DNA from 2 places in the Bradyrhizobium sp. LB8.2 genome. Region 2 is predicted to be linked to the other one. Evidence: predicted binding sites of a transcription regulator. Region 2 holds the regulator's gene; the other holds the start of a gene.

Evidence for each region. Region 2 encodes PhoB, which activates phosphate uptake and scavenging genes when phosphate is short. Its sites were predicted from a motif close to TGTCATNNANCTGTCAT; they were not measured.
Region 1: a site for PhoB is predicted at 1,507-1,523, ahead of phnF (phosphonate metabolism transcriptional regulator PhnF). Genes of this name have one in related genera too.

Annotation. Positions count from the first base shown of each region.
Region 1 is NZ_JBEPQV010000021.1:112,257-117,963, forward strand. Features, by position in the region: gene phnE (phosphonate ABC transporter, permease protein PhnE) at 1-712, shown strand, start outside; gene phnF (phosphonate metabolism transcriptional regulator PhnF) at 745-1,473, opposite strand; gene phnG (phosphonate C-P lyase system protein PhnG) at 1,593-2,057, shown strand; gene phnH (phosphonate C-P lyase system protein PhnH) at 2,062-2,670, shown strand; gene ABIB06_RS24275 (carbon-phosphorus lyase complex subunit) at 2,675-3,790, shown strand; gene ABIB06_RS24280 (alpha-D-ribose 1-methylphosphonate 5-phosphate C-P-lyase PhnJ) at 3,787-4,677, shown strand; gene phnK (phosphonate C-P lyase system protein PhnK) at 4,670-5,482, shown strand; gene phnL (phosphonate C-P lyase system protein PhnL) at 5,535-5,707, shown strand, end outside.
Region 2 is NZ_JBEPQV010000007.1:196,128-201,834, reverse strand. Features, by position in the region: gene ABIB06_RS11800 (aspartate aminotransferase family protein) at 1-79, opposite strand, end outside; gene ABIB06_RS11795 (GcrA family cell cycle regulator) at 535-1,047, shown strand; gene phoB (phosphate regulon transcriptional regulator PhoB) at 1,177-1,887, opposite strand; gene phoU (phosphate signaling complex protein PhoU) at 1,903-2,619, opposite strand; gene pstB (phosphate ABC transporter ATP-binding protein PstB) at 2,631-3,452, opposite strand; gene pstA (phosphate ABC transporter permease PstA) at 3,449-4,294, opposite strand; gene pstC (phosphate ABC transporter permease subunit PstC) at 4,299-5,288, opposite strand; gene pstS (phosphate ABC transporter substrate-binding protein PstS) at 5,441-5,707, opposite strand, start outside.

The DNA of each region.
Region 1 (5,707 bases), on a different contig from region 2:
CGATCTCGATTTCTCGCCGTCGCGGTTTTTCGCAGGCCTCAACCAACTCGGCTGGATCAGCCTGATGATGATCCCGCCGGATCCCGGCTCGTCGCTGCCGATCTATCTGAAGGCACTGGGCGAGACGCTGTCGATTGCGCTGCTCGGCACGACGCTTGCCGCCGTGTTCGCGCTTCCGGTCAGCCTGTTGGCCGCCCGCAATGTGGTGCCGTCGAGCATTCTGCGCTTCCCGGTGCGACGTTTCCTGGATTCGATTCGCGGCGTCGATACCCTGATCTGGGCGCTGGTGTGGATCAACGTGGTCGGGCTCGGCCCGTTTGCCGGCGTGCTCGCCATAGCCGTGTCCGATTTCGGCGCCTTCGGAAAACTGTTCTCGGAGGCGATCGAGGGCGCCGACCAGAAGCAGGTCGAAGGCATCCGCGCGTCCGGCGGCAGTGCGCTGCACGAGATCCGTTTCGGTTTGCTGCCGCAGGTCCTGCCGGTCATCGCCGGCCAGGTGCTCTATTTCGTCGAATCCAACACGCGCTCGGCCACCATCATCGGCATCGTCGGCGCCGGCGGCATCGGGCTCCAGCTCGCCGAGCAGATCCGGGTGCTGGAATGGCAGAAGGTGTCGTTTCTGATCCTGATGATTCTGGTCGCGGTCGCCGCGATCGATTTCGTCTCAAGCAAGCTGCGCTTCGCCATCATCGGGCGAAGGGCGGTGGCTTAATCGCAGACACCGTAGCCTCCATTTCATGGTTGCTACGACTCCACCAGAAACTCCACCCGCTCGGCGGCGAAGCGCGAATGCTTGGTGACCAGCGGCTTGCCGTCGAGGTCGTGGTCGGTCGCGTCGACCACCAGGATCGGACGTCCCAGCGCCAGATCGAGCCGTGCTGCGTCGGTTGCGTCCACGATGCCGGCGGTGATGCGGGTCGCGCCGCGCCGATAGTCGCGGACGCCGTAATGCTCGAGCAGTTTCGTCATCGAGCGCGTCGCGGCGAATACATTGCCCGCCCCCGGAAACAATTCCGCCGACAGCCAGGTGGTGGAGACGCAGATCGGCGTGCGGTCGGCGAGGCGCATCGCCTCGATCCGCACCAGTGGTGCGCCGGCCTTCAATCCAAGTTCCCGCGCGAGTTCGCGGGTCGCGGCATCATCGGACGCCTCGATCAACCGGCCATGCGGTTCGCGGCCGTCCGCGCCGACGATCTCGGAGAAGCGGGTCCGCGAGCGCAGCGGATAGGCGAGCTTCTGCGCCTCGACATAGGTTCCGCTGCCGCGCTCGGCCCGCACGATGCCGCGCTCGGCAAGCGCGGCCAACGCGCGCCGCACCGTGTGGCGGTTCACGCGATAGGTTTCGGCGATCTCCATCTCGCCCGGCAACTTGTCGCCAGCCGCAAAGCGGCCGTCGGCAATGCCGCGCTCGATGCCGTCGGCAACGAGGCGCCACAACGCGACGCCCGAGAAGGCTGTGTCCTGAATGCTCATGTGGCCGGGAAGCTACTCCAGAAATCACGCCCTTGTCACGAAACAGTCATGGCGCTCCGGTATCAAGTTGTCTAGTATCATAGACAACTTGGATTCGACAAGTTCGGCAAACAGGTTCGGTGGATTTGGTGACCCAGCACAACAATCAGCAAGCCCGGCGCAAGGCCGCAATGGCCGTGCTGGCGCACGCGGAGGCGGGCGAGATCGCCGCTCGCCTCCGCGCTCTCGCCCTGCCGGCGCATCAGGATTTGCGTGCGCCGGAAAATGGCCTCGTCATGCTGCGCGGCCGGGTCGGCGGCGACGGTGCGCCGTTCAACCTCGGCGAAGCCACGGTGTCGCGCGCCGCGATCAGGCTCGCGAGCGGCGAGGTCGGCTTCGGTTACACGCTTGGTCGCGACGGTGAGAAGGCGCGGCTGATCGCGCTGTGCGATGCGCTGGTGCAGTCCAGCGATTTCGGCGATGCGGTGGAGCGGGAAATTATCGCGCCGTTGCGTGAGCAGCTTATGGTCAGGCGCAAGCAGGCGGCGGCCGAGACCGCCGCGACGAAGGTTGATTTCTACACCATGGTGCGCGGTGAGGGGTGAGATCATGACCACGATTGCGGAACTGCCGCCGGGGTTCGCCGACAAGGTGCTGTCGGCGCAATCGACCTTTCGTTCCGTCATGGACGCGATGGCTCGGCCGGGGTCGGTCCAGCGCATCGTGCCGACATCAGGAGCGCCTCATACGATGATGCGCGGCACCGCCGCGATCGCGCTGACGCTGTTCGACCACGACACGCCGCTCTGGCTCGATGCGCGCATGTCGGAAAGCACCGACGTGACAAAATGGCTGAAGTTCCACACCGGCGCGCCGGTCGTGCAGGATTCCTCGATCGCAGGCTTCGCGCTGATCAGCGACGGCGGAGCACTGCCTTCGCTCGAGCGCTTCGCGCTCGGCACCAGCGAATATCCGGATCGTTCGACCACATTGATCCTTCAGGTCGAGAGCCTGGACTCAGGGCGCAGCTTCGAGCTGCGCGGCCCCGGCATCGACGGTGTCGCGACGCTCCAGGCCTCGATCAGGCCGTTCGACCTGTTCGAGCGCCTGCGCGTCAATGAGACGCTGTTTCCGCGCGGCACCGATGTGGTGCTGGTCGCCGAGGACGCCGTGGTTGCGATCCCCCGCACCACGCGTGTCGTGAACAAGGGAAGCTAGCCGCATGTATGTCGCAGTCAAAGGCGGCGAACGCGCCATCGAGAACGCCCATCGCCTGCTCGCCAGTGCGCGGCGCGGCGACCAAAGCGTTGCGGAAATTTCCCTCGACCAGATCTCGGAGCAGCTTGGCCTCGCCGTGGACCGCGTCATGAGCGAAGGCTCGCTCTATGACCGCGAGCTCGCGGCGCTCGCAATCAAGCAGGCGCGCGGCGATCTGATCGAGGCGATCTTCCTGGTCCGCGCCTTCCGCGCCACGTTGCCGCGCTTCGGCGCCAGCGAGCCGGTCGAGACCGGCGCGATGCGGGTGCAGCGGCGGGTGTCCTCGACGTTCAAGGACATTCCCGGCGGCCAGATCCTCGGGCCGACCTTCGATTATACCCACCGCCTGCTCGATCCCTCGCTCGCCGAGGGCTTTGTGCCGGAAGCGCCGGCGACGGCCGAAGCGTCGACAGCGCCAACGCCGCGGGTGACCGACATCCTCGGCCGCGACGGTCTGATCGAATCTTCGCCGCAGGCCGAGGAGGGCGCCAGCGTCGGCGACCTCACTCGCGAGCCGCTCAATTTTCCGGCGGATCGTGACCTGCGCCTGCAGAACCTCGCGCGTGGCGACGAAGGTTTTCTGCTGGCGATGGGCTATTCCACCCAGCGCGGCTACGGCCGCAACCATCCCTTCGCCGGCGAGATCCGCTTCGGCGAGGTCGAGGTCGAATTTTCGGCGGAAGACGTCGGCTTCGCCGTGCCGCTCGGCTCGATCGAGCTCACCGAGTGCCAGATGGTCAACCAGTTCAAGGGCTCCGCGACGGAAGCGCCGTGCTTCACCCGTGGTTATGGCCTCGCCTTCGGCCAGAGCGAGCGCAAGACCATGTCGATGGCGCTGGTCGACCGCGCGTTGCGCGCGCGCGAACTCGGCGAAGAGGCACTCGCCCCGGCACAAGATGAAGAATTCGTGATGTCGCACTCGGACAACGTCCAGGCGACCGGCTTCGTCGAGCATCTGAAGCTGCCGCATTATGTCGACTTCCAGTCCGAGCTCGGCCTGTTGCGCAAGCTGCGCCAGGAGTTTTCTGAAGCATTCGCCGATGCCAATGCGCCCGACGCCATGAAGGAGGCCGCGGAATGAACGCGCCCACCTACAACTTTGCCTATCTCGACGAACAGACCAAGCGGATGATTCGCCGCGCGATCCTCAAGGCGATCGCGATCCCCGGCTATCAGGTGCCGTTCGCCAGTCGCGAGATGCCGATGCCCTATGGCTGGGGCACCGGCGGCGTCCAGGTGACCGCTGCGATCCTCGGCCCCCAGGACGTGCTGAAGGTGATCGACCAGGGCTCCGACGACACCACCAACGCGATCTCGATCCGAAAGTTCTTTGCCAAGACCGCCGGCGTCGCCACGACCACGGCGACCGAAGATGCGACCGTGATCCAGACCCGCCACCGCATCCCGGAGACGTCGCTGCACGAGAATCAGGTGCTGGTCTATCAGGTGCCGATTCCGGAGCCCTTACGTTTCCTCGAACCGCGGGAGACCGAGACGCGGCGCATGCATGCGCTGGCCGAATACGGTTTGATGCATGTGAAGCTCTACGAGGACATCGCCCGCTTCGGCCATATCGCGACGGCTTACGCCTATCCCGTGAAGGTCAACGCGCGCTACGTGATGGACCCGTCGCCGACGCCGAAATTCGACAATCCCAAGATGGACAATTGCCCGGCGCTGCAACTGTTCGGCGCCGGTCGCGAGAAGCGCATCTATGCGATCCCGCCCTATACGCAGGTTGTGTCGCTCGACTTCGAAGACCATCCCTTCGAGCCGTATCGCTTCAACGCGCCCTGTGCGCTATGCGCGGCGGAAAATTCCTATCTCGACGAGATCGTGACCGACGACAAAGGCGGGCGCATGTTCGTCTGCTCCGACACCGACTATTGCGAGGGCCGCCAGGCCGCGGGCCATCACGGCAGCCTGAGCGCCGCGCCGTACAAGGAGAAGGCGGGCTCACATGGTTGATCAAGACTTGGCTGATCCCGACATGCGCGAAACCGACCAGCCCTTGCTCCTCGCCGAGTCGCTCAGCAAATCCTATGACCATATCGCCGCATGCCGCGATGTGTCGTTCTCGCTCTATCCCGGCGAAGTGCTGGCGATCGTCGGCGAATCCGGTTCGGGCAAATCGACGCTGCTTCAACTCCTGTCGGGTCAGCTCGCGACCAGCGGCGGCCAGGTGTCCTATCGAATGCGTGACGGCGTCACCCGCGATCTTGCCACGCTGGGCGAGGCCGAGCGGCGCTTCCTGTTCCGCACCGATTGGGGTTTTGTGCACCAGGATCCCGCGCAGGGCCTGCGCATGACGGTCTCGGCCGGCGCCAATGTCGGCGAGCGGCTGATGGCGGTGGGGTGGAATCACTACGGCCGCATCCGTGATACCGCGTCGGACTGGCTGACCCGCGTCGAGATCGACATCGCGCGCATCGACGATGCGCCGAGGACCTATTCCGGCGGCATGCGCCAGCGTCTCCAGATCGGCCGCAACCTCGTCACCGAGCCGCGTCTCGTCTTCATGGACGAGCCGACCGGCGGGCTCGATGTTTCTGTCCAGGCCCGCCTGCTCGACCTCGTGCGCAGCCTGGTCGCCGAGCTTGGCCTCGCCGTCATCATCGTCACCCACGATCTCGCGGTCGCGCGGTTGCTGTCGCACCGCGTGATGGTGATGAAGGGGGGCCGCGTCATCGAGACCGGCCTCACCGACCAGGTGCTCGACGACCCACGGGAGCCCTATACCCAGCTCCTCGTCTCCTCGATTCTGCCGCCATGAGCTTTCCGAGATGAGCCTTTCCAGCATGAGCCTTTCCAGCATGAGCCTTGCAATGACCGCCATGATTGACATCACCGATGCCAACAAGACCTTCACGATGCACCTGCAGGGCGGCATCGAGCTGCCTGTCGTCAGCGGCGTGACCTTCCAGGTCGATCCCGGCGAATGCGTCGTGCTCTCGGGGCCATCAGGCGCCGGGAAATCGTCGATCCTGAAGATGATCTT
Region 2 (5,707 bases):
AGCAGCCTTCGCCGCGCTCGAAACCGAGGTCGGTTCTGGCGAAAACGGGGAGCAAATGCGGCGCTGCGCTGTTGGTCATGATGTCACTTGGATGTTGCGGACGGTGTGACGCGTGCATTGCGCAACGCACCATTGACCGGCCCGGAAAACGAAACGTGCCGCCTTTTCGGGGCGGCACGTGTCACTATCTTATGCTTGGGAAGACGGGTGTCAATGCCGCCCCGGAAAGCCTCGCGAAACGCTGAATCCGTAGTCTTGCGGTGCTGATTTCGCGGATTTCACCACGGAACATGTGGAAGCGAGTCGGCGGACTCTTGCGCGGGAGTCACGCCATATTGTAGCGTTTGGATTGTCAGATACGACATCTCGTGCAGTGGTTCTGATCTCTAAGTCCTTATGTACCGGCGTAAACGTTCGGGCGTTCTAGTCACGCCCGGCGAGCCTTAAGGGATTCTGGCGGCACGGGTTTTTAAAGGCTTAGGCATTCGCTGCGAGGCGCCAGGATGGCAGGCCGGCAGCGAGGGAAAGGGTGCAATGACAGTTTTGACCTGGTCCGATGATCGCGTCGAGCAGCTTAAAAAGCTCTGGGAGGCCGGACTTTCGGCCAGCCAGATCGCGGCTGAGCTCGGTAATGTGACCCGCAATGCCGTGATCGGCAAAGTGCACAGGCTCGGCCTGTCGGGTCGCGCCAAGAGCCCTTCATCGGCAGCGCCCCGGCCGCGCAAGGCGCGCCCCGCGCAGCATATGATGCGGGTGACCCGTCCGATCTCGCGCGGCAACACCGCGCTGGCACAGGCCTTCGAGGTCGAAGTGGAGGCCGAACCGGTCACCTACGACAACGTGGTGCCGATGAGCCAGCGGCTATCGCTGCTCGAGCTGAACGAGGCGACCTGCCACTGGCCGGTCGGCGATCCCTCGACGCCGGATTTCTTCTTCTGCGGCGGCAAGGCGCTTTCCGGGCTGCCCTATTGCGCCCAGCACTCGCGCGTCGCATATCAGCCGGCGTCGGATCGGCGCCGCGCACCAGTGAAGCCGGGCCCGCGCTGAGCTAGCGGATTTAGCTGACTGCAAGGGCGGCGCCGTCACACGATGACGCCTCGGCCCACGTGATGTCGTCCCGGACAAGCGTGCCAAAAGCGCGTGCCGACCCGGAACGACGGCGGAGCTTGAAGCGAGTTACGCCTGCTGCTCCGCCTTGGCAAAACGATCATCCAGCGCGTAGCCGGCGCCGCGGACGGTGCGGATCGGGTCCTGCTCGCGGCCCAGATTGAGCAGCTTGCGCAGGCGGCCGATATGCACGTCGACGGTACGCTCGTCGATGTAGATGTCGCGGCCCCAGACGCTGTCGAGCAGTTGCTCGCGCGAGAACACCCGCCCCGGATGCTCCAGGAAGAACTCCAGCAGGCGATATTCGGTCGGGCCGAGATCGATCGGCCGGCCCGAGCGCGCCACGCGGCGCTTGTCGCGGTCGAGCTCGATGTCGCCAAAGGCGAGCACGGCGGCGAGCCGCTCGGGGCTTGCGCGCCGCAGCAGGCCCTTCACGCGCGCCAGGAGCTCCGGCACCGAGAACGGCTTGACGATGTAATCGTCGGCGCCGGTCGCAAGACCCCGCACCCGCTCGCTTTCCTCGCCGCGCGCGGTGAGCATGATGATCGGGAGCTGCTTGGTCTCGGGACGGGTGCGAAGCCGCCGGCACAATTCGATGCCTGACAGGCCCGGTAGCATCCAGTCGAGCACGATCAAATCGGGAATGTGCTCCTTGAGACGGGTGTCGGCGTCGTCGCCGCGCATGACCGTCTCGACGTCATAGCCGTCGCCTTCGAGGTTGTAGCGGAGAAGCTCGGTCAGGGCTTCCTCGTCCTCAACCACCATAATGCGTGCGCCCATCTGGGTCGTTGCTCCCTAGGTGTTCGGTATCGAGCTGGCGAAGGTCGTCATATCGCCCTTCGGCCGCTTGTCGGTGATCGCCTGGCCCTCGATCATGTAGAACACGGTCTCGGCGATGTTGGTGGCGTGGTCGCCGATCCGCTCGATGTTCTTGGCGCAGAACATCAAATGGATGCAGAACGAGATGTTGCGCGGATCCTCCATCATGTAAGTGAGGAGCTCGCGGAACAGCGAAGTGCAGATGGCGTCGACTTCCTCGTCGCCCTTCCACACCGCCATCGCCGCCGGCAAATCATGTGCGGCATAGGCGTCCAGCACCGACTTGACCTGCTGCTGCACGAGGTCTGTCATGTGCTCCAGGCCGCGGAACAGCTTGAGCGGATGAAAATCCGTCTCCAGCGCCGCGACGCGCTTGCCCATGTTCTTGGCGAGGTCGCCGATGCGCTCGAGATCGGTTGCGACGCGCATGGCGCCGACGATCTCGCGCAGATCGACCGCCATCGGCTGACGGCGGGCGATGGTGAGCACGGCGCGCTCCTCAATGCGCTTCTGCAGCGCGTCGAGTTCGGTGTCGATGGTGACGACGCGCTGGCCGAGCGGAACGTCACGGCGGATCAGCGCGTCGACGGAATCGACGATCATGCGCTCGGCGATGCCGCCCATCTCGGCAACCAGCCGGGTGAGTTCCTGGAGGTCGGTGTCGAAGGCCTTTGCGGTATGTTCAGAACCCATGTCGCGTCTCCTCAGCCGAACCGGCCGGTGATGTAATCCTGCGTGCGCCGGTCGGTCGGCGACGTGAAGATCTTGTTGGTGTCGTCGAACTCGATCAGCTCGCCGAGATACATGAAGGCGGTCTTGTCGGAGACGCGCGCCGCCTGCTGCATGTTGTGGGTGACGATCGCGATCGTGTAGTCCTCGGAAAGCTCCTGGATCAGCTCCTCGACCTTGGCGGTCGAGATCGGGTCGAGCGCCGAGCAGGGTTCGTCGAACAGGATCACCTCGGGCCGCACCGCGACGGTGCGGGCGATGCAGAGGCGTTGCTGCTGGCCGCCGGAGAGCGACAGGCCGGAGGCGTTGAGCTTGTCCTTGACCTCGTTCCACAGCGCGCCGCCGCGCAGCGCCTTCTCGACCCGGCCGTCCATCTCGGACTTTGATATCTTCTCGTAGAGACGGATGCCGAACGCGATGTTTTCGTAGATCGTCATCGGGAACGGCGTCGGCTTCTGGAACACCATGCCGACGCGGGCGCGCAGCAAATTGAGGTCCAGCTTGGGGTCGAGGATGTTGGTCTGGTCGAGCATGAGCTGACCGGTGGCGCGCTGGCCCGGATAGAGGTCGTACATCCGGTTGAAGATGCGCAGCAGGGTCGACTTGCCGCAGCCCGACGGGCCGATGAACGCCGTGACGCGATTGGCGCCGAGCGTCAGGTTGATGTTCTTCAGCGCGTGGTGCTCGCCGTAATAGAAGTTCAGGTTGCGCACGGTCACCTTGGGGGGCGCCTCGGGCAGCACCGGCGCGTGGGGCAGTCCGCCGGCCGCGCTCATCGATACGGAAAGATCACTCATTTTGCGGTCCTCTCGGCGCCAAGGATGCGCGCGCCAATATTCAGGGCAAGAACGGTCAGGGTGATGAGCAGCGCGCCGCTCCAGGCCAGCTGCTTCCAATAGGCGTAGGGGCTCTGCACGAAGTTGTTGATGGTGACCGGCAGGTTCGCCATCGTCTTGTTCAGGCCGAGGCTGAAGAACTGGTTCGACAGCGCGGTGAACAGCAGCGGCGCGGTCTCGCCGGCGACGCGGGCAGTCGCAAGCAGCACGCCGGTGATGAGACCCGATCGGGCAGCACGATAAGCGATGCGCTTGATCACCAGCGAGCGCGGCAGGCCAAGCGCCGAGGCCGCCTCGCGCAGCGCGTTCGGCACCAGCAGCAGCATGTCCTCGGTCGTGCGCAGCACCACCGGGATGACGATGACCGCGAGCGCGAGACTGCCGGCGATCGCCGAGAAGCCGCGCATCGGCACCACCACCGCGCCGTAGATGAACAGGCCGATGATGATCGAGGGCGCCGACAGCAGGATGTCGTTGATGAAGCGGATCACCGAGGTCAGCCGGTCGTTGCGGCCGTATTCGGCGAGATAGGTGCCGGCGAACATGCCGAGCGGCGCGCCGATGCCGACGCCGATCACGGTCATGATCAGCGAGCCGACGATTGCGTTGAGCAGGCCGCCCTCGTTCGATCCGGGTGGCGGCGTGTTCTCGGTGAACAGCTGGACATTGAGGCCAGCCAGGCCGTTGTAGAGCAGCGTGATCAGGATCAGCGCAAGCCAGGTGACGCCGAATGCGGTCGCGGCGATGCAGAGCCCGCGGATGACGAAGTCCTTGCGGCGGCGACGTGAATAGATCGGGTTCATGGCGTTAGTTTCCCGCCTTCTTTTCCAAACGCATCAGCATCAGCCGCGCGCCCGCGAGCACGAAGAACGTCAGCACGAACAGCAGCAGGCCGAGCAGGATCAGGCCGGACTGGTGCAGGCCGTCGCTCTCGGCGAACTCGGATGCGATCGCCGCCGAGATCGTGGTGCCCGGCGAAAAGATCGACGTCGAGATGCGGAACGAGTTGCCGATGATGAAGGTCACCGCCATGGTCTCGCCGAGCGCGCGGCCCAGCGCCAGCATGACGCCGCCGATGACGCCGACGCGGGTGTAGGGGATCACCACGCTGCGGACGACTTCCCAGGTGGTGCAGCCGACGCCGTAGGCGGCTTCCTTCAGCACCGGAGGCACCGTCTTGAACACGTCGACGGAGATCGAGGTGATGAAGGGCAGCACCATGATGGCGAGGATCAGCGCGGCATTGAACAGGCTGAGATAGGACGGGGGACCTGCGAAGATCGCGCCCAGCACCGGCACGCCGTCGAATATCTTGATCATGAAGGGCTGGAATGTGTTGGCGAGGAACGGACCCAACACGAAGAAGCCCCACATGCCGTAGATGATCGAGGGGATGCCGGCGAGCAGCTCGATCGCCATGCCGATCGGGCGGCGCAGCCATTGCGGGCAGAGCTCGGTGAGGAAGATCGCAATGCCGAGACCGACCGGGATGGCGATCAGCATCGCGATGAAGGAGGTGACGAGCGTGCCGTACATCGGCCCGAGCGCGCCGAGCACCGGCGGATCGGCGGACGGCGCCCAGCGCTGCGTCCACAGGAAGGAGAGACCGTATTCCTTCATCGCCGGAAAGGCGCCGACGATCAGCGACAGGATGATGCCGCCGAGGATCAGAAGCACCGAGATCGCGGAGAGCCGCGTGATCCAGTAGAAGGTGACGTCCCCGACTTTGAACGCGCTCAAGGCCTTGGCGCGATCATACGGTCCGGCGTCGTCGATTATATCGCTCTGAACGGCCATCTCTGCCACGCCGATCCCCTGTACCAAATAGTGTACGTTTTTTGTTGGTCCGCGCCCCGGATGCGACGCTGATCCGGGGCACAGTTGTGGGTCCCGGCTCTGCGCGGCAGCGTTTCAGGCTGCAGCGCGTCCGGGACACGAGCATCGCGAGCTTAGCTCTTGATCTCGGCAGCCCAGGTCTTCTCAACCAGGGTCACGACGCCCTCGGGCATCGGGATGTAGTCGAGCTCTTCAGCCGCCTTGCCGCCGTTCTTGAAGGCCCAGCGGAAGAACTTGATGGCTTCCTGCGAGGCCGCCTTGTCGGTGGCGTCCTTGTGCATGAGGATGAAGGTCGCCGCCGTGATCGGCCAGGACTTCTCGCCGGGCTGGTCGGTCAGGATGACGTAGTAGCCGGGAGCCTTGGCCCAGTCGGCGTTGGA